DNA from 2 places in the Mesorhizobium sp. NBSH29 genome. Region 1 is predicted to be linked to the other one. Evidence: riboswitches for the same ligand, from Rfam matches in the RefSeq annotation. Region 1 holds a riboswitch; the other holds the start of a gene.
What was found. A riboswitch is a leader RNA that binds a small molecule or an ion and turns the genes downstream of it on or off. The one in region 1 is predicted to bind thiamine pyrophosphate.
Positions count from the first base shown of each region.

Region 2: it holds a riboswitch for thiamine pyrophosphate, as region 1 does, so the genes downstream of both, thiB (thiamine ABC transporter substrate binding subunit) here and thiC (phosphomethylpyrimidine synthase ThiC) in region 1, are expected to answer to the same signal.

Region 1 covers NZ_CP045492.1:3,483,807-3,493,065, forward strand. Annotated here, with positions in the region: gene GA830_RS17150 (substrate-binding domain-containing protein) at 1-266, opposite strand, end outside; gene GA830_RS17155 (ATP-binding cassette domain-containing protein) at 534-1,364, shown strand; gene GA830_RS17160 (ABC transporter permease) at 1,400-2,398, shown strand; gene ftsZ (cell division protein FtsZ) at 2,625-3,620, shown strand; TPP riboswitch at 3,676-3,792, shown strand; gene thiC (phosphomethylpyrimidine synthase ThiC) at 3,909-5,735, shown strand; gene thiO (glycine oxidase ThiO) at 5,732-6,694, shown strand; gene thiS (sulfur carrier protein ThiS) at 6,691-6,888, shown strand; gene GA830_RS17185 (thiazole synthase) at 6,891-7,664, shown strand; gene GA830_RS17190 (thiamine phosphate synthase) at 7,661-8,272, shown strand; gene GA830_RS20035 (hydroxymethylpyrimidine/phosphomethylpyrimidine kinase) at 8,239-9,213, shown strand.
Region 2 covers NZ_CP045492.1:767,289-776,547, forward strand. Annotated here, with positions in the region: gene thiP (thiamine/thiamine pyrophosphate ABC transporter permease) at 1-1,347, opposite strand, end outside; gene thiB (thiamine ABC transporter substrate binding subunit) at 1,323-2,324, opposite strand; TPP riboswitch at 2,362-2,483, opposite strand; gene GA830_RS03740 (thiamine diphosphokinase) at 2,576-3,220, shown strand; gene GA830_RS03745 (ABC-F family ATP-binding cassette domain-containing protein) at 3,227-5,047, shown strand; gene GA830_RS03750 (cell division protein ZapA) at 5,096-5,464, opposite strand; gene GA830_RS03755 (DUF4164 domain-containing protein) at 5,476-5,748, opposite strand; gene tkt (transketolase) at 5,999-7,987, shown strand; gene gap (type I glyceraldehyde-3-phosphate dehydrogenase) at 8,142-9,152, shown strand.

The DNA of each region.
Region 1 (9,259 bases):
ATGGCGACTGTGTCTGCCTTGCCCAGCATATCCTGCACAATCTGTGCCTCGCCAGCTTCGTCCGAAGTCGAGGCCGGTCCGGTATAGAAACATTCATACTCGGAATCGGCGTTTTCCTTGTTCCATTTCTGGCAGCCTTGGTTGATCGCTTCGAAGAATGGATTGTCCAGACCCTTCACCACAATAACCAGCTGCTTTTTTGCCAGTGCGGGTCCGGCACCGAATGCCAGGGCCGCCGTGGCCAACAACAATGCAACTTTCCTCATTCAGTCCTCCCGTTGAACAGGCAGCCACGGACCGTGCCCACCACCAGACCGGCCCGACAGGAGCAGCGAACACCTGCTCATGCCCAGCCGGAAAGCTCATGAATGTCGCACGGCGCATGCTATCGCAGGCAACATGACATGCCGCACGCACCCGCACAGCACTCTCTCCCCTACCTAATAGCCCAGAAGTTTTCCCGTCAAGTATTTGTCTGACAAAACAGATTTTTGAAGCTTACTTTATTGACGCTGGTCCACGGGTTTGTCTTAATGCGCAGGCGTCTCTGGGAGGAGCGCATCGGGGGGGGCCGCGAAACGCGGGCAGCCCCTGGCGTCGGATGGAGCGGGAGGCACCCACAGGTGGCAGTTCTTGAACTGATCAACATTTCCAAGCATTTCGGTGCCATCCATGCGCTGAGCGGGGTTTCGCTGGCGATAGAGCCGGGCGAAGTCGTCGGACTGATGGGTGACAACGGCGCCGGAAAATCGACGCTGGTGAAAATGATCGCCGGTAACTTCCGCCCCAGCGAAGGCTCGATGAAAATGGATGGCAAGGAGCTGGTGCTGCACAAGCCGGTCGAGGCGCGCCAGCACGGCATCGAAATTGTCCATCAGGATTTGGCGCTGTGCAACAATCTGACGGCTGCCGCCAATGTCTTCCTCGGCCGCGAGATGAAGATGGGGTTTGGCCCGTTCAAGGTGCTCGATTATGCCGCCATGTATCGCCGCGCCGGCGAACTATTCCAGGAACTGAAGTCGGAGACCCGGCCGCGCGATCTGGTCAAGCAAATGTCGGGCGGCCAGCGCCAGGCGGTGGCGATTGCCCGTACCAGACTGGCCGACGCAAAAATTGTGCTAATGGACGAGCCGACCGCCGCGATCTCGGTGCGCCAGGTCGCCGAGGTGTTGAACCTCATCCGCCTGCTGCGCGACCAGGGCATCGCCATAGTGCTAATCAGCCACCGTATGCCCGATGTCTTCACCGTCGCCGACCGCGTCATCGTACTGCGTCGCGGCAAGAAAGTGGCCGACCGCAAGGTGGCGCAAACCTCACCGGAGGAGGTCACTGGCCTCATCACCGGCGCAATCGAGCGGGTGTGATCATGTCGGCACTCTCTAACCAGGAACAACCGCCCATGACCGTCACGCTGCAACAGACCATCGACCGCAAGCAGCAGAGCTGGCTTTCCGGCGTTGTCGGCAGCCAGACCTTCTGGGTGGTGATCGCCATCCTTGCCGCCTGCCTCTTCCTCTCCGTTGCGACAGACTCTTTCGCAACCGCGAAAAATCTCTACAACATCACCCGCAATGTCACCTTCGTCGCCATCGTGGCGCTCGGCATGACGATGGTGATCATCACCGGCGGCATCGACCTGTCGGTCGGCTCGGTACTGTGCCTCTGTTCGATGATTTTGGCGGTGGTGATGCATGCCGGCTATTCGATCGAGATCGGCATCGCGGCTGCCCTGATCACCGCGCTGATCGTCGGAGCTTTCAACGGTATTCTGATCGCCTATCTCGGCTTCCCGCCCTTTGTGGTGACGCTTGGCATGTTGTCGATTGCCCGCAGCCTGGCCATGGTAGCGTCCAACAACACGGTGGTGTTTGAGTTCGGGCCGGACCATACACAACTTCTGGCGCTGGGCGGCGGCGCCTGGTTTTTCGGCATTGCCAATCCGGTGATCTACATGGTGGTACTGGCGCTGATCACCGGCTTCGTGCTGCGCTGGACGAAATTCGGTCGCCACATCTATGCCATCGGCGGCAATGAGCACGCCGCTACACTGACCGGAGTGCCAGTGCGCCCAATCAAGGTCGCCGTCTATATGATCTCGGCACTGTCAGCCGGGATTGCCGGCATCATCCAGACCGGCTGGCTGGGTGCCGTCACCACCAATATCGGCGCGGGCATGGAATTGCAGGTGATTGCCGCGGCCGTCATCGGAGGCGCCAATCTGGCCGGCGGCATTGGTACCGCCTTTGGCGCTCTGGTAGGCGCAGCCTTGATCGAGATCATCCGCAACAGCCTTGGCCTGCTCGGCATCAACGCCTTCTGGCAGGGCGCCTTCATCGGTGGTGCAATCATCTTCGCGGTGATGTTCGAGCGGGTGCGGAATTTCCGGCAAAGCGAATAGCTGTGCGGTGAATGGTGAATGGTGAATGGTGAATGGTCGGAGTTGATATCGACACGTCAACCCTCATTCCATTTCACCATTCACCATTCTATTCACCATTCACCGCACCCCCAAACCTTGCTTCCCGTCCCGCAACCTGATTCTTTCGGGCAAATCCCATCCGGCGATTCGCCGGGCGGCTGTTATGCTATGCTGCGGGTCACCCGCCAACGAAAGAGAAACGGATATGACCGCTCCCACACGGCCAGATATCTCAGAGATGAAGCCAAAAATTGCCGTGATCGGCGTTGGCGGCGGTGGCGGCAATGCCGTCAACAACATGATCACGGAGGGCTTGCAGGGCACCGAATTCATTGTTGCCAACACCGATGCGCAGGCGCTGACCATGTCCAAGGCGACGCGCCTTATTCAACTGGGCTCCAATGTGACACAAGGCCTCGGCGCCGGCTCACTGCCCGAGATTGGCCGCGCAGCCGCAGAAGAATCCATCGACGAGATCATGGACCACCTGGCCGGCACCCATATGTGCTTCGTCACCGCCGGCATGGGCGGCGGCACCGGCACGGGTGCTGCCCCGATTGTGGCTGCAGCCGCCCGCAAGGCAGGTATCCTGACCGTTGCTGTGGTGACAAAACCCTTCACCTTCGAAGGCACACGCCGCATGCGCGCTGCCGAGGAAGGCGTTGAACGCCTGCGCGAATGCGCAGACACAGTCATCGTTATCCCCAACCAGAACCTGTTCCGCATTGCCGACGCAAAGACCACCTTTGCTGATGCTTTCGCCATGGCTGACCGCGTGCTCTACTCAGGCGTCGGCTGCATCACCGATCTGATCGTCAAGGAAGGCCTGATCAACCTCGATTTCGCCGACGTCAAATCCGTCATGCGCGACATGGGCCGCGCCATGATGGGCACCGGCGAAGCATCCGGCGAAGGCCGCGCCAAAAAAGCTGCAGAAGCCGCAATCGCCAACCCACTTCTCGACGAAGCCTCGATGATGGGCGCCAAGGGCGTCCTGATCTCGATCTCTGGCGGTAAGGACATGACCCTCTTCGAAGTAGACGAAGCAGCCACCCGCATCCGCGAAGAAGTGGACGACGACGCCGACATCATCGTCGGCTCCATCTTCGACAGCGCGCTGGAGGGGAAGTTCCGGGTCTCGGTGGTGGCAACGGGATTGCGACAGCAAACACAATTCGCCGAACACATGCCCGCGCGCTGATAACGCGCCGGCACCTGCCGGCTTGACAAAGCATCCCTATAGGGCGCAACTCTCACGTATTCACCAGGGGGGTCCCGACAAGGGGCTGAGATTCTGCTCGCTTTCGCAGCGCAGTGACCCGTTGAACCTGATCCAGTTCATACTGGCGTAGGGACGGTGCAAGCGCTGGCGCGGGCTATCTGGCTCGACATGCAACGGGTTTCCGTTGCGCTACAATCAGCGCTTTCCTTCTCACGGCTGCGGAACTGGGTCTCCATTTGCGATTGCGAGCAGAGGAGGCTCATACCCATGGATGCTGTTGCCCCGAAAGTTACCACTGGCCCTTTGCCAGCTTCCCGTAAAGTCTACAGACCGGGAATAATTCACCCTGATATTCGCGTTCCCATGCGCGAAATTTCGGTGCACCCCACCGCCGGCGAACCGCCTGTCATCGTTTATGATGCATCAGGCCCCTATACCGAGCCCGCAACATTGCTGGGCATCGAACACGGATTGCCCCGCCCACGCGAAGACTGGATCAAGAAGCGTGCTGACGTCGAAACCTATGCGGGCCGCGCCATTGCTCCGGCTGACAATGGCTTTGTCTCAGGCGACAGGCTGACACCCTATTTTCCTTTGACCCACCAGCCTTTGAAAGCCACAGGCGGCAAGGCGGTGACGCAGATTGCCTATGCCCGCGCCGGTATCATCACGCCAGAAATGGAATTTGTCGCGATCCGCGAAAACCTTGGCCGCGAGGAGGCCAGGAATGCGGCGACACGCGATGGCGAAAGCTTTGGTGCAGCAATTCCTGATTTCGTGACGGCCGAATTCGTGCGTGAGGAAATCGCGCGCGGCCGAGCCATCATTCCGGCCAACATCAACCACCCCGAAAGCGAGCCGATGATTATCGGTCGCAATTTCCTGGTCAAGATAAACGCCAATATCGGCAATTCAGCCGTCACCTCATCCATGGCCGAGGAAGTGGAAAAGATGGTCTGGGCGACCCGCTGGGGCGCAGATACGGTCATGGACCTCTCAACCGGCCGCAACATCCACAATATTCGCGAATGGATCATCCGCAATTCACCGGTACCGATTGGCACCGTACCGCTCTATCAGGCGCTGGAAAAAGTCAATGGCATTGCCGAAGACCTCAATTGGGAGGTCTACCGCGACACGCTGATCGAGCAGGCCGAACAGGGCGTCGATTATTTCACCATCCATGCAGGCGTGCGGCTGCATTACATTCCGCTGACTGTGAACCGGGTCACCGGCATTGTCTCACGCGGTGGCTCGATCATGGCGAAATGGTGCTTGCATCACCATAGAGAGAGCTTCCTCTACGAGCATTTCGATGAAATTTGCGACATTGCCCGTGCCTATGATGTGTCGTTTTCGCTCGGCGATGGCCTGCGGCCCGGATCGCTTGCCGATGCCAATGACGCCGCGCAGTTTGCGGAACTGGAAACACTGGGCGAACTGACACAGATCGCTTGGGCAAAAGACTGCCAAGTGATGATCGAAGGCCCCGGCCATGTGCCGATGCACAAGATCAAGGAAAACATGGACAAACAGCTCGCCGTCTGTGGCGAGGCCCCATTTTACACTTTGGGGCCCCTCACGACAGACATCGCGCCGGGCTACGACCACATTACGAGCGGCATTGGCGCGGCCATGATCGGCTGGTTCGGTACGGCGATGCTTTGTTATGTGACGCCGAAAGAGCATCTCGGCCTGCCCGACCGCAATGATGTGAAAATAGGCGTCATCACCTACAAGATTGCAGCCCATGCAGCCGATCTCGCCAAAGGGCACCCGGCCGCGCGTCTGCGTGATGATGCACTGTCGCGCGCGCGTTTCGAGTTCCGCTGGGAAGACCAGTTCAACCTGTCGCTCGATCCCGAAACAGCGCGTTCCTATCATGACGAGACGCTGCCAAAGGAAGCGCACAAGACAGCGCATTTCTGCTCCATGTGCGGCCCGAAATTCTGCTCGATGAAAATTTCACACGAAATCCGCGCCGAAGCACAGAAGGAAGGGATGGAAGCCATGGCGCAAAAATTCAGAACTGGCGGCGATCTCTATATGCAGCCGGCAGAGCTGAAGGCGCTAGCAGGCGGTGACAAGGCATGAAAGCGCTGATCCGCGGTGCCGGCGTTGCCGGCCTCGCAACGGCTTGGGAACTCACTGCGCGCGGCATTGAGGTGAGCCTGGTGGCAAAGCCCGGCGGCCACTGTGCTTCGTGGTTTGCCGGCGGCATGCTGGCGCCCTACTGCGAGAGTGAGAGTGCTGGTCACGACCTCGTTGCGCTGGCCGGAGGCGCGATCGGATGGTGGCAAGCCACGCTGCCTGGCCATGTCTGCACCACCGGCACGCTGGTGGTGACCCCAGCCCGCGACCGGGCCGAACTGGACCGCTTCGCCGCCCGCACTGAAGGCTTCGAGCGATGCGATGCCGAACGCATCGCGGCACTGGAACCGGCGCTTGAGGGTCGGTTTTCCTGCGGGCTTTTGTTTCACCGCGAGGCGCATCTCGATCCACGTCTGGCGCTTTCGGAACTCAGGCAGCGTTGCGCCGATGCGGGAGTGACATTTCATGATATCGAGCCGGACAATCAAAACTTTGACCATATCATCGATTGCACCGGGATGGCCCGCACCGCCGCCGATAAACTGCTGCGCGGCGTACGCGGAGAAATGCTGATACTGCGCGCACGCGATATCTGCCTGTCGCGGCCCGTGCGGCTGCTCCACCCGCGCTTTCCGCTCTATATCGTGCCACGCGCCGACCATTGCTTCATGGTGGGCGCGACCATGATCGAGACCGATCATGATGGCCCAGCCACCGCACGCTCAGTGATGGAATTACTCAACGCCACCTATGCGTTGCACCCGGCCTTTGCTGAAGCCGAACTTCTGGAAACCGGCGCCGGCGTGCGCCCCGCCTACCCCGACAATCTTCCGCGCGTAACGCAGGCAGGCAGCGAATTCGCCCTCAACGGCCTCTACCGCCACGGTTTTCTGCTGGCTCCTGCAATGGCGCAGCGCGTGGCTCAGCTTGTCACAGGTGCACGACAGGAGAAAGCAGCATGAACATCATCGTCAATGGAAATCAAACCACTGCCAGTGCCACCACGCTTGCGGCTCTACTGGCGGAGCTGGAGTTTGAAGGTGCGTGGCTGGCCACTGCTAGAAATGGCATCCTGGTGCCGACGGACGTGCGGGCCGCATGTCGGCTTGAGGACGGCGACCGGATCGAGATCCTGTCGCCGAGGCAGGGAGGGTGAACATGCTGGAAATCTATGGCGAGACGCTGGCTTCTCGGCTCTTCCTCGGTACCGCGCAATATCCCTCGCCGACCATCTTGGCTGACGCGGTGCGGGCGGCAAAACCGTCGCTGCTGACTGTCTCGCTGCGCCGCGAAACAATGGGCGGCAAATCGGGCGGGCGTTTCTTTGAGCTGGTGCGCGAGCTCGGCGTAAAACTCCTGCCCAACACAGCCGGCTGCCATACTGCGCGCGAAGCCATTACCACCGCCAACATGGCGCGCGAGGTATTTGGCACCGACTGGATCAAGCTCGAAGTGATCGGCAATCACGACACCCTGCAGCCCGATGTTTTCGCGTTGGTGGACGCCGCGCGCGCATTGTGTGCCGATGGCTTCAAGGTCTTTCCCTATACCACTGAGGATCTGGGCGTCGCCGAACGGCTGCTGGAAGCCGGTTGCGGCGTGCTGATGCCCTGGTGCGCGCCCATCGGCTCAGCGCTCGGGCCGCTCAACCTGCATGGGCTGCGTTCCATGCGCGGGCATTTTCCCGTTACGCCGCTGGTAGTGGATGCCGGACTTGGCCGCCCGTCACATGCGGCTTGCGTGATGGAACTTGGTTATGACGCAGTGCTGCTCAACTCCGCCGTCGCGCGCGCCGGTGATCCGGTAGCGATGGCCGGCGCCTTTGCCGCTGCCATCCGCGCCGGACATGCGGCGGCAGGCGCCGGCATTCTGGAACCGCGCGACATGGCAGTGCCATCTACACCAATTATCGGTCGGGCAATGTTCTCATGAGGCTCGACCCGTTTTACCTCATCGTCGACAGCGCCAACTGGCTGGAACGGCTCGTGCCGCTTGGGGTCAAACTCGTACAATTACGCATCAAGGATATGGAGCAAGATGCACTGCGCTTTGAGATCCGCCGCGCCCGCATCATCTGTGCCGCCTATGGCTGCCAGCTGTTTATCAATGATTACTGGCAGCTCGCCATCGAGGAAAAATGTACGGCAGTGCATCTGGGCCAGGAGGACCTCGCGGGTGCCGATCTCGGTGCGATCAGAAACGCCGGCCTGCAACTCGGCATCAGCACGCATGACCATGCCGAACTGGACGCCGCGCTGGCAGCTGCGCCGGACTATATAGCGCTTGGCCCCATCTACCCGACCATCCTGAAGCAATTGAAATGGGACCCCCAGGGCCTCGACCGGATCGGTGAATGGAAATTACGTATCGGCAGAAAAATCCCGCTCGTCGCCATTGGCGGGCTGACGCCGGAGCGCGCGCAGGGCGTGCTGGAAGCCGGCGCCGACAGTGCTGCGGTGGTCACTGACATCACGCTCAACGCCAACCCGGAAGCGCGCACGCGACAATGGCTGGCGCTCGCCGCAGAGCACCGACGCTGATCATGCCCGAAAACGGACCTTTCGTACTGGTAGTCGCTGGCTCGGATTCCTCCGGCGGCGCGGGCATTGCGCGCGACATCGAAACGCTGGCGCAGCATGGCGTGCGCGCCTGCCTCGCCGTCACGGCGCTGACCGTGCAAACGCATGAGGGTGTGGCGCGTGTCGACCTCACGCCTGCCGATCTGGTGGAAGCGCAGATACGCGCGGCTCTGGCCTCCAACCGGGTGCGCGCGATCAAGATCGGCATGCTGGGCAACGGCGAGAACGTGGCTGCGCTAGCCCGCGTGCTCGCGGACAATCCTCATGTGCCTGCCGTGCTCGATCCGGTTCTGGTGACGACTTCCGGCAGCGCCCTGCTGGCCGTGGATGGGGTGGCGGCTCTGTGCGCGGATCTGATGCCAAAATGCACAGTGGTAACACCCAACCTGCCGGAACTAACGCTTTTGGCGGAAGCGATTGTCGGGGCGGCAGCGGCTGGCCAGGAGCCCCCACTTCGGCACCGCTTCGCGGTGCCACCTCTCCCCCACTGCGTAGGGGCGAGGCATAACGGGGAGGTTGGCGCAATGTCCTTCCTCTCCCCCGTCGATCTGGGGAGAGGTGGCGCGCGTAGACTGACGGAGTGGGGGACGATCGACGCCCCCGCCACATCCGAACACCTCCCCGATGTTCCCGCGCTTGTCCAACACCAGGCCGCAATCCTGCTTGCCGCTGCCCCGGCAGTCCTCGTCAAGGGTGGCCATGCGATCGGCACCCGCGCCATCGATATCCTTTTCCGCTCCGGCCAATCGCCCCTGCCTTTCACCGCCGCGCGGCACGATAAAACCATGCGCGGCACCGGCTGCATGCTGGCGAGCGCCATTGCAGCCAATCTCGCCGGCGGTCGCGACCTGACCGACGCGATTGCAAGCGCCAAGGCGCATGTGGCGGGTCGGTTCGCATAAGCACACTGATTGCGCCGCGTCACATCATCTTCATCTAGATTTCCTA
Region 2 (9,259 bases), 930 kb from region 1:
TTCATGACGTGTACTCGCCGCGTCATAGGCCGGCCCAATTGCGCGTACGGCAAAGGGCATCGCCATCACCGCATTGACCGCTATGACCATGATCGGCGCAACGGCAAAAACGTCCACTGTGTTGCGCAGCAAAATGAACCACCCCGCACCAATGACAATCGGGGGAACGACCAGGACAAAGCCCGGGCCCATCTCGGTCAGTAGTTCCATGAACCGGCGTCGGCGAGTTCGCCGTGATCTAAACATTTGTTGCGTTGCAATGAGAGCCAGCGACAGAAGTACCGACAGCACGGCCGACAGCAAAGCAAGAATAAGGCTGGTCACGATCGCACGCTGCACAATCCGCTCACCGGCAAGCCTTGCCAGATCAGCATCAACACCGGCAACCAGAGTTGCCAGCAATGGTCCTGCGATAAAGAGCAATGACGTACCTATCATCGCGCCGTTGAAAAATGTTTCGGAGGGTCCGGCATCGCGAACCCTGGCCGACGCAACCGAAAGGTTGGCATCTCCGGTCGTGGTGGCCCCTAGTCTGGCAAGCGCGGCAACAACGATTGCCGTCAGCAAGATTTGCAAAACCGTCAGCGCCACCGCGCGGGCGGGATCAAAGTCAAACCGCAACGCCTGATAGATTGCCACTTCAAGCGTTGTCGCGCGCGGTCCACCACCCAGCGTCAACACGATGGTGAAGGATGTGATGCACAGCATAAACACCAGGCCGGCAATGCCCGGCATGGCCGCACGCAATACAGGCCACTCTATCAACCTGAAAGCGGGGCCGGCCCGCATGCCCAACTGGCTCGCCAGTCGCCATTGGTCTGCAGGCACGGTGTCCAGCGCCTGCAGGAAAAGCCGAGTTGCCAAAGGCAGGTTGAAAAAAACATGGGCGACGAGAATGCCAGAAAGCCCGTAAATACCAGGCCATGTCTCCCCGGACGCCCGCGAAAGTACATCGGCCAGATAACCCGCTCGTCCATAAAGTGTCAGTACGCCCAGCGCTACCACGATGGCTGGCAAACCCAGTGGAACCGCAAACAATCTCAATATCAGCCCGCGACCGGGAAAAGCCGGGTGTCGCGACAACGCGCGCGCGACGATGATGGCGGGGCCGACCGAAAGCACCGTCGAAAGCAGGCCCTGCAACAGAGTGAACCTGACAACCCGCAACATATAGGGATCGAAAGCGCCTAGCGCGCCCGACCAGTCTCGCACGGCTTCCACCAGCAAGCCGACGAAAGCTCCAGCCAGAAGCGCGCCAATAGCCGCCAACGCTACCATTCCGGCAGCGATTCTCCGGAGAGGCAGCACTGGCAGGCGCTTGGTTACTTGCTCATTGCCGACAGCCATTCATCGATCCAGGCTTTGCGGTTTTCGGCCACTTCTTCGGCGCCGATGATAAGCGTCTTTGCCGGTTTGACCAATTTGTCAAAGGCAGGGTTCAAAGCTTTTGACGTAGCGGATGCCGGGAACATCCAGTTGGTTTCCGGCAAAACGTCCTGAAATGCCGGCGTCAGCATGAATGCCATAAATTTTTGTGCCAGCGGGTTCTTGGCGCCGGTTGTTGTAATCGCCGCCACTTCCACCTGCAGATACTGGCCATCACTGAAGGCCGCTGCCTGATACCGCTCAGAACTTTCGGCCACCATGTGGTACGCCGGCGAAGTCGTATAGGAGAGAACCATCGGGGCCTCACCCTTGGTGAACAGACCATAGGCCTCGCTCCAACCTGGCGTCACCGTCAACACGCGGTCTTTGAGCTTCTCCCAAGCTTGCGGCGCCTGCTCACCATAAACAGCCTTGACCCAAAGCAGCAGCCCAAGACCGGGAGTCGACGTGCGCGGATCCTGAATAACGATCTTCTGGTTGGCGTCGCCCTCCACCAATTCCTTCAGGCTTGCCGGCGGCGCTTTCACCTTTTCAGTGTCGTAAACGACCGCAAAGTAGCCGTAGTCATAGGGGAGGAACATTGCATCGTTCCAGCCATTCGGCACCGTAAGCGCCTCAACAGAGACGCCGTGCGGCACAAATAGATCGGTGTTTTTTGCTTCAGCCGTGAGATTGGTATCAAGACCAAGAACGATGTCGGCCTTGGTCGAAGCCCCTTCAAGCCTGACGCGATTGAGAAGCGCAACGCCATCTGCGACCGAGACAAATTCGACGTCACAGCCGCATTCTGCTTCAAACGCTTTTTCGACCTGGGGCCCAGGACCCCATTCAGCGGTAAAACTTTCATAGGTGTAGACAGTCAGCTTTTCCTGCGCCACCGCAGCAGACGAAAGCAGGGTCGGACCGGCCACCAGCATCAATGAGAAAAACCCGCGCATCCACGTCTCCTTTTAAAAGTTGCAAGGAATTGAGGCGCTGGGCAAAGCGTCTAATCCCTCCGCCGGTACAAACCGGATCAGGTTCAGCGGGTTGGCGCGGGTTTCCCCTTTGCCTCTCAGCCTGTCACCTTGCAGCGACCGGCACCCCGTTAGAGCGTTTTGACACATAGGGCGCCGAGATCGGCTCCGCAAGCGATTGTTGATGCTCTGCGCCTTCCGCTTTCGAGGTCCGGCGTGATAGAGCGCTCGCTATGAGCCTTTTCACTCTCCTGTTTGGCGGCGATCTTGTTCGCACGCCCCGGCTGGATGCACAGCTTGCCGGCAGCCGCGTCATCGCTGCCGACTCCGGTATCCGCCATGCCGCGGAACTCGGGATAACGCCCGAGCTTTGGGTGGGTGATTTCGACTCGACTACCAAGGAGTTGGCGCAGAAATTTGAAGCCGTGCCACGGGAAGTGTTTCCCGCTGAGAAGGACCAGACCGATGGCGAACTCGCCGTCGACACAGCGCTCCGGCTGGGCGCAACCTCGCTTGTTATAGCTGGCGCTTTCGGCGGTCCACGCATTGATCACACCTTCCTCCATCTGGCTATCGGAATGCGCCTGGCGGAAGCCGGCACGCCCATTGTGCTGACCAGCGGTGCGCAAGAAGGCATTCCTTTACTAACTGGCAATGCGACGTTTGATTATGCCCCAGGAACAATGTTTTCAATTATCGGCTTCAGCGCCCTCAGCGGGTTGACGCTCACCGGCGTGAAATGGCCGCTCGATGAGGTAAAGGTGCCTTTCGGTTCCTCGCTCACTCTTTCCAACGAAGTGTCCAGCAAGCTCAGCGCCGAGCTTGGCTCAGGTCGCGCAATGCTAATCGCCCATCCTTTCCCCGGTACGGAATTTTAAGACGCCATGGCGCCACCCCTTCTTCGCCTCGACGGTATCAAACTTACATTCGGCGGTACGCCGCTTCTGGATGGTGCGTCGATCTCGGTTTCGCAGGGCGACCGCATCGCGCTGGTCGGTCGCAATGGCTCCGGCAAATCAACCCTGCTCAAGATTGCGGCCGGCCTCGTTGAGTTTCAGGATGGTGATCTATTTCGGCATCCATCCGTGACAATCCGATATCTGCCGCAGGTTCCCGACATGGAAGGCTTTGCCACGGTGCGCTCCTATGTTGATGCCGGGCTTGGGCCTGCCGACGATCCTTACAGGGTGACATACCTGCTGGAACATTTAGGACTGACAGGAGAAGAAGATCCCAAAAGCCTGTCCGGCGGTGAAGCGCGTCGCGCGGCCCTTGCAAAGGTACTGGCACCCGAACCGGACATTCTGCTGCTTGATGAGCCAACGAACCATCTCGATCTCGCCACCATCGAATGGCTGGAAGAGGAGCTCAACCGCTCATCCTCCGCACTCATCGTCATCTCTCATGATCGCCGATTTCTTGAGCGCGTCTCCCGTGCAACGGTATGGCTGGACCGTGGCCAGACGCGCCGACTGGACAAGGGATTCGCACATTTCGAAGCATGGCGCGATGTGGTTCTCGAAGAGGAGGAGCGCGATCAACACAAGCTTGGCCGCCAAATCGTGCGCGAGGAGCACTGGCTGCGCTACGGCGTGACTGCAAGGCGCAAGCGCAACATGCGCAGGCTCGGCGAATTGCAAACCATGCGCCAGAGCTATCGTGGCCACCGCGGCGCTGAGGGCGTCGCTAAAATGGCGGCCAGTGAGGCTGCTGAATCCGGCAAACTGGTAGTCGAAGCGAAATCGATCTCCAAGAGTTATGGCGAACAGATCATCGTTAGCGACTTTTCCACCCGCATCCAGCGTGGCGACCGAGTCGGTTTTGTCGGGGCCAATGGTGCTGGCAAGACAACGCTGTTGAAGATGCTCACAGGAGAATTGGCTCCCGACAGCGGCTCGGTGCGTATCGGCACCAATCTCGAAATCGCCACACTCGACCAGAAGCGCGATGCCTTCGACCCGGAGGAATCGCTGATGCACTTCCTCACGGACGGGCGGGGCGAAACCGTTGTCGTCAATGGCGAGGAGCGCCACGTCGTCTCCTATATGAAGGATTTCCTGTTCAAAGCCGATCAGGCGCGCACGCCGGTGCGCGAACTTTCAGGTGGCGAGCGCGCACGGCTGATGCTGGCGCGCGTTCTGGCTCGCCCGGCCAACCTTCTGGTACTGGACGAGCCGACCAACGATCTCGACATGGAAACACTGGAGCTTTTGCAAGAGCTTGTCGCCGGCTTTGCCGGAACCGTCATCCTCGTTAGTCACGACCGCGACTTTCTCGACCGCACAGTAACAAGCGTAGTTGCCCCCGATGGAAACGGTGTGTGGGTGGAGTATGCTGGCGGCTACGCAGACATGCTGGCGCAGCGCGGGGGCAAGAAGCTCGAGGATCGCAAGGCGCGCAGCAAAGCCGAGGGGCCGTCATCTCCCACTGCATCAGCCTCAGCGCCGCTGAGAGAGAAAGATGCTTCGAAAAAGCTTTCCTACAAGCAGAAATTCGCACTTGAGCAATTGCCCAAGCGCATGGAAGCCATCAACGCATCCATTTCCTCCCTTGAAAACTCGATAGCCGATCCCGCCTTCTACGAGCGCGACCCCAAAGGTTTCCAGAAAACTATCGCCGCGCTCGACAAGGAGCGCGTAACGCTTGGCAAGCTCGAGGAGGAATGGCTGGAACTAGAGATGCTGAAGGAGGAGATAGAGGGCTGAGAGGTTATCGCCGCATTCGACATGCAGTGTCATGGGTTTTTGCCCTGTCTAGGCCGATTTGCCCATGGCAAGCTTCATGGCCAGGCCTTCCATGCGTTCGGCCAGTCCGCTGAGCGCTCCGGTTAGTGCGGCGTCGTTCTTGTCGGCCTTGCTCAGCGCTTCATCACGCGTCTTGCGAAGCGTGGTGACTTCGCTTTCCATCCCCTTGATGCGTTTTTGTAATTCCGAAAGCTCGTCCATCACCATGATGCCGGCCATGACGGTCAACCGTTGGTCGCCGATTTCACCGAAAGACGATTTAAGATGCGAGACATAGCGGTCAAATCGGTCGCCGAGATCGGTCAGGTGCTCTTCCTGCCCCTCGTCGCACGCCATTCGATAGGCTTTGCCGTCGATTGTCACCGTGACCTGAGCCATCGCCAAAAATCCTATCTGTCGAGAACAGCGCGGATGGTTTCCATCGCCGTCACGAGCCGGCGCGAAACTTCTTTGTTCGCTTCTTCCAACCGGTCTGCCCGCGCTTCCGAGCTGTCGAGTTCCTGCGCAAGGCGCGCGCGATCAGCGTTCATCCGCTGAACTTCGGCCTCGGCTTCGGAGTAATCCTGCTCCTGCTCACGCCGCGCCTCGAACGCATTTTCCAGCGTCTCGATCGCCTTGCCCAGCCGCGCAATGACCTCTTTGAGTGTTGTTTCTCCGGTCATGGCCTCAATTCCAAGCCTGCCGCCCCCGAATCGCACGCGTTCATAACGTGTTACTAAAGAAACATTATGCAGCGGTTGAATAAGCGTCAATGTGGGATACCTCGCTTTCCCCCGCTATCGACGAGCAGCTGCTTGCCAGCGAGACCAATCGGACCCCAATTTATTGACAGAGCGGGCGCAACTGCTATGTGTCGCGCGGCTTTCACCGGGCGCGTCCTGCCCGTATTTTCCAGCGACAAGCGAGACCCCCATGACCCAACGCGACCAGCACGACAAGATGGCAAACGCGATCCGCTTCCTTTCCATGGATGCCGTTGAGAAGGCCAATTCCGGTCATCCAGGCCTGCCGATGGGCGCGGCCGACATCGCTACGGTGCTGTATACGCGGTTTTTGAAGTTCGATGCGAAAGCCCCGCATTGGGCCGATCGTGATCGTTTCATCCTTTCCGCCGGCCACGGCTCGATGCTGCTCTATTCGCTGCTCTATCTCACCGGCTACGAGGATATCACTCTCGACGAGATCAAAAATTTCCGTCAGCTGGGATCGAAAACTGCCGGCCATCCTGAATATGGCCACGCTGCCGGCATTGAGACCACCACCGGCCCTCTGGGTCAGGGCCTGGCGAATTCGGTCGGCTTCGCGCTCGCCGAGCGCATCATGAACGCCGAGTTCGGCGACGATCTTGTTGATCACCACACATATGTGCTCGCAGGTGACGGCTGCCTAATGGAAGGCATTAGCCAGGAAGCAATTTCGCTGGCCGGTCATCTAAAACTCTCGAAGCTCATCGTGTTTTGGGATGACAACAACATTTCCATCGACGGCGCAATTTCGCTGGCCGATTCCACCGATCAGGTGGCACGTTTCAAGGCCTCGGGCTGGAACGCCAGCCATGTCGACGGCCACGACCCGGAGGCGATTGCAGCTGCCATCGAAGCGGCCCAAAAATCCGACCGCCCGACAATGATTGCGTGCAAGACCACCATCGGTTTTGGCGCGCCAACCCGGGCCGGCACCAACAAGGCCCACGGTTCACCGCTTGGAGCCGAAGAAATCGCCGGTGCACGCAAGGCGCTGGGCTGGGACTTTGCGCCGTTTGAAGTTCCCGCCGATATTCTCGACGCATGGCGCGCGGCAGGCAAGCGTGGCGGCCAAGACCGTAGCGGTTGGGAAAAGCGGCTTGCAGCAGTTGAAGCCGGCATCCGTAGCGAGTTTGAGCGGCGCATGCGCGGCGAACTCCCCGGTGGACTCGATTCAGCAATTGCCGATTACAAAAAGAAGCTCGCCTCCGACAAGCCAACGGTCGCGACCCGCAAATCAAGCGAAATGGCGCTTGAGGTCATCAATGGCGCGATGCCGGAAACCATTGGCGGCTCGGCCGATCTCACCGGCTCCAACAACACCAAAACCAGCCAGACCAAAAACATTACCGCTGACAATTTCGGCGAACGTTACATCCATTACGGTATCCGCGAGCACGGTATGGCTGCGGCCATGAACGGCCTGGCACTGCATGGCGGCGTCGTGCCTTACGGTGGCACCTTCATGTGTTTCTCGGACTATGCACGTCCAGCCATGCGTCTGGCATCATTGATGGGCATCCGCTCCATCTTCGTCATGACGCATGACTCCATCGGCCTTGGCGAGGATGGCCCGACCCACCAACCTGTCGAACACATGGCAGCACTTCGCGCTATCCCGAACCACAATGTGTTCCGCCCGGCCGATGCCATGGAAACTGCCGAATGCTGGCAGCTTGCTCTCCGTTCGGAAAAGACGCCTTCGACCCTCGCCTTGACCCGTCAAAATCTGCCGGCGGTGCGCACCGAAGCCTCTGCAGAAAACCTCTGCGGCTACGGCGCTTATGAACTGGCAGCCGCCGATGGGGAGGCCGTTGTGACTATCTTCGCGTCGGGGTCAGAAGTAGAAATCGCCCTCGCAGCCCGCGAGCTTCTCCAGAGTCACGGCCACGGTACCCGCGTCGTTTCGGTGCCCTGCTTCGAACTGTTCGAGAAGCAACCGGATGACTACCGCCGCAAGATGATCGGTGACTCGTCGGTAAAAATGGCGATCGAGGCCGGCATTCGACAGGGCTGGGATGCCTTCATCGGTTCCGACGGGCTCTTTGTCGGAATGAACGGTTTCGGTGCGTCCGGCACTATCGAGCAGCTTTATGCGCATTTCGGCATCACCGCCGAAGATGCAGCAAAGGCTGCCGAGACCAGAATTCACGGCTGAGCGCCGGACGTCTGGACCCATCAAATATCGTTGCTTCGGCTGGATTGTTGGCTGAAGCAACGGTATGAACCGTGCTTCCCGGCTCGCACATGCTGCAGCCGGGCTCAGAACAATTCTCGTCCTACCGCGCACCCTTGCCTCCAGGAGACCAACCATGACAGTCAGAGTTGCCATCAACGGATTTGGCCGTATCGGCCGCAACATCGTGCGCGCGATTTATGAATCGGGGCGCAAGGATATCGACATCGTCGCCGTCAATGACCTGGGCCCGGTCGAGACTAACGCACATTTACTGCGTTTCGACAGCGTGCATGGCCGCTTCCCGCATGAAGTCACCGTCGACGGTGACTCCATCTCGATTGGCAAGGAAAAGTTCAGGGTCACCGCGATCAAGGATCCGTCGCAACTGCCATGGAAAGAGCTCGGCGTCGACATCGCGATGGAATGTACCGGTATCTTTACAGCGCGTGACAAGGCTGCAGCCCACCTGACAGCCGGCGCCAAGCGCGTCCTGATCTCGGCACCTGGCGACGGCGCTGACCTGACGGTGGTCTACGGCATCAACCACGACCAGATCACGAAGGACCACCTTGTGGTCTCCAACGCGTCCTGCACCACCAACTGCCTTGCACCGCTGGCAATGGTGCTCAACGAGACCGTCGGCATCGAAAAGGGTATGATGACGACGATCCATTCTTATACAGGCGACCAGCCAACCCTCGACACCATGCATAAGGATCTGTATCGCGGCCGCGCGGCCGCGCTTTCGCAGATCCCGACCTCGACGGGTGCCGCCAAGGCCATCGGCCTCGTCCTGCCTGAGCTGAAGGGCAAGCTCGACGGCATTTCGATCCGCGTACCGACGCCGAACGTCTCGCTGGTGGATTTCAAATTCATCGCCAAGCGCGCTACAACGGTCGAAGAGATCAACAATGCTGTTATCGCTGCCTCCAAGGGCAAGCTCAAGAACGTGCTTGCGGTGACAATGCACCCGAACGTTTCTATCGACTTCAACCATGATCCGGCGTCGTCCACGGTGGCGCTCGACCAGACCAAGGTCATGGACGGCAATTTCGTCTCGGTGCTGTCGTGGTATGATAATGAATGGGGCTTTTCCAACCGCATGGGCGACACGGCGGTCGCCTTCGGAAAAACCATCGCCTGAGCCTGCTAAAGTATATTTTTTTCAAAACGCCCGGCATGCCGGGCGTTTTTCGTTTAGGCTTGTGCCAAATAATTTTAATGCTGAAGCCGTAACAGGATCAAATACTT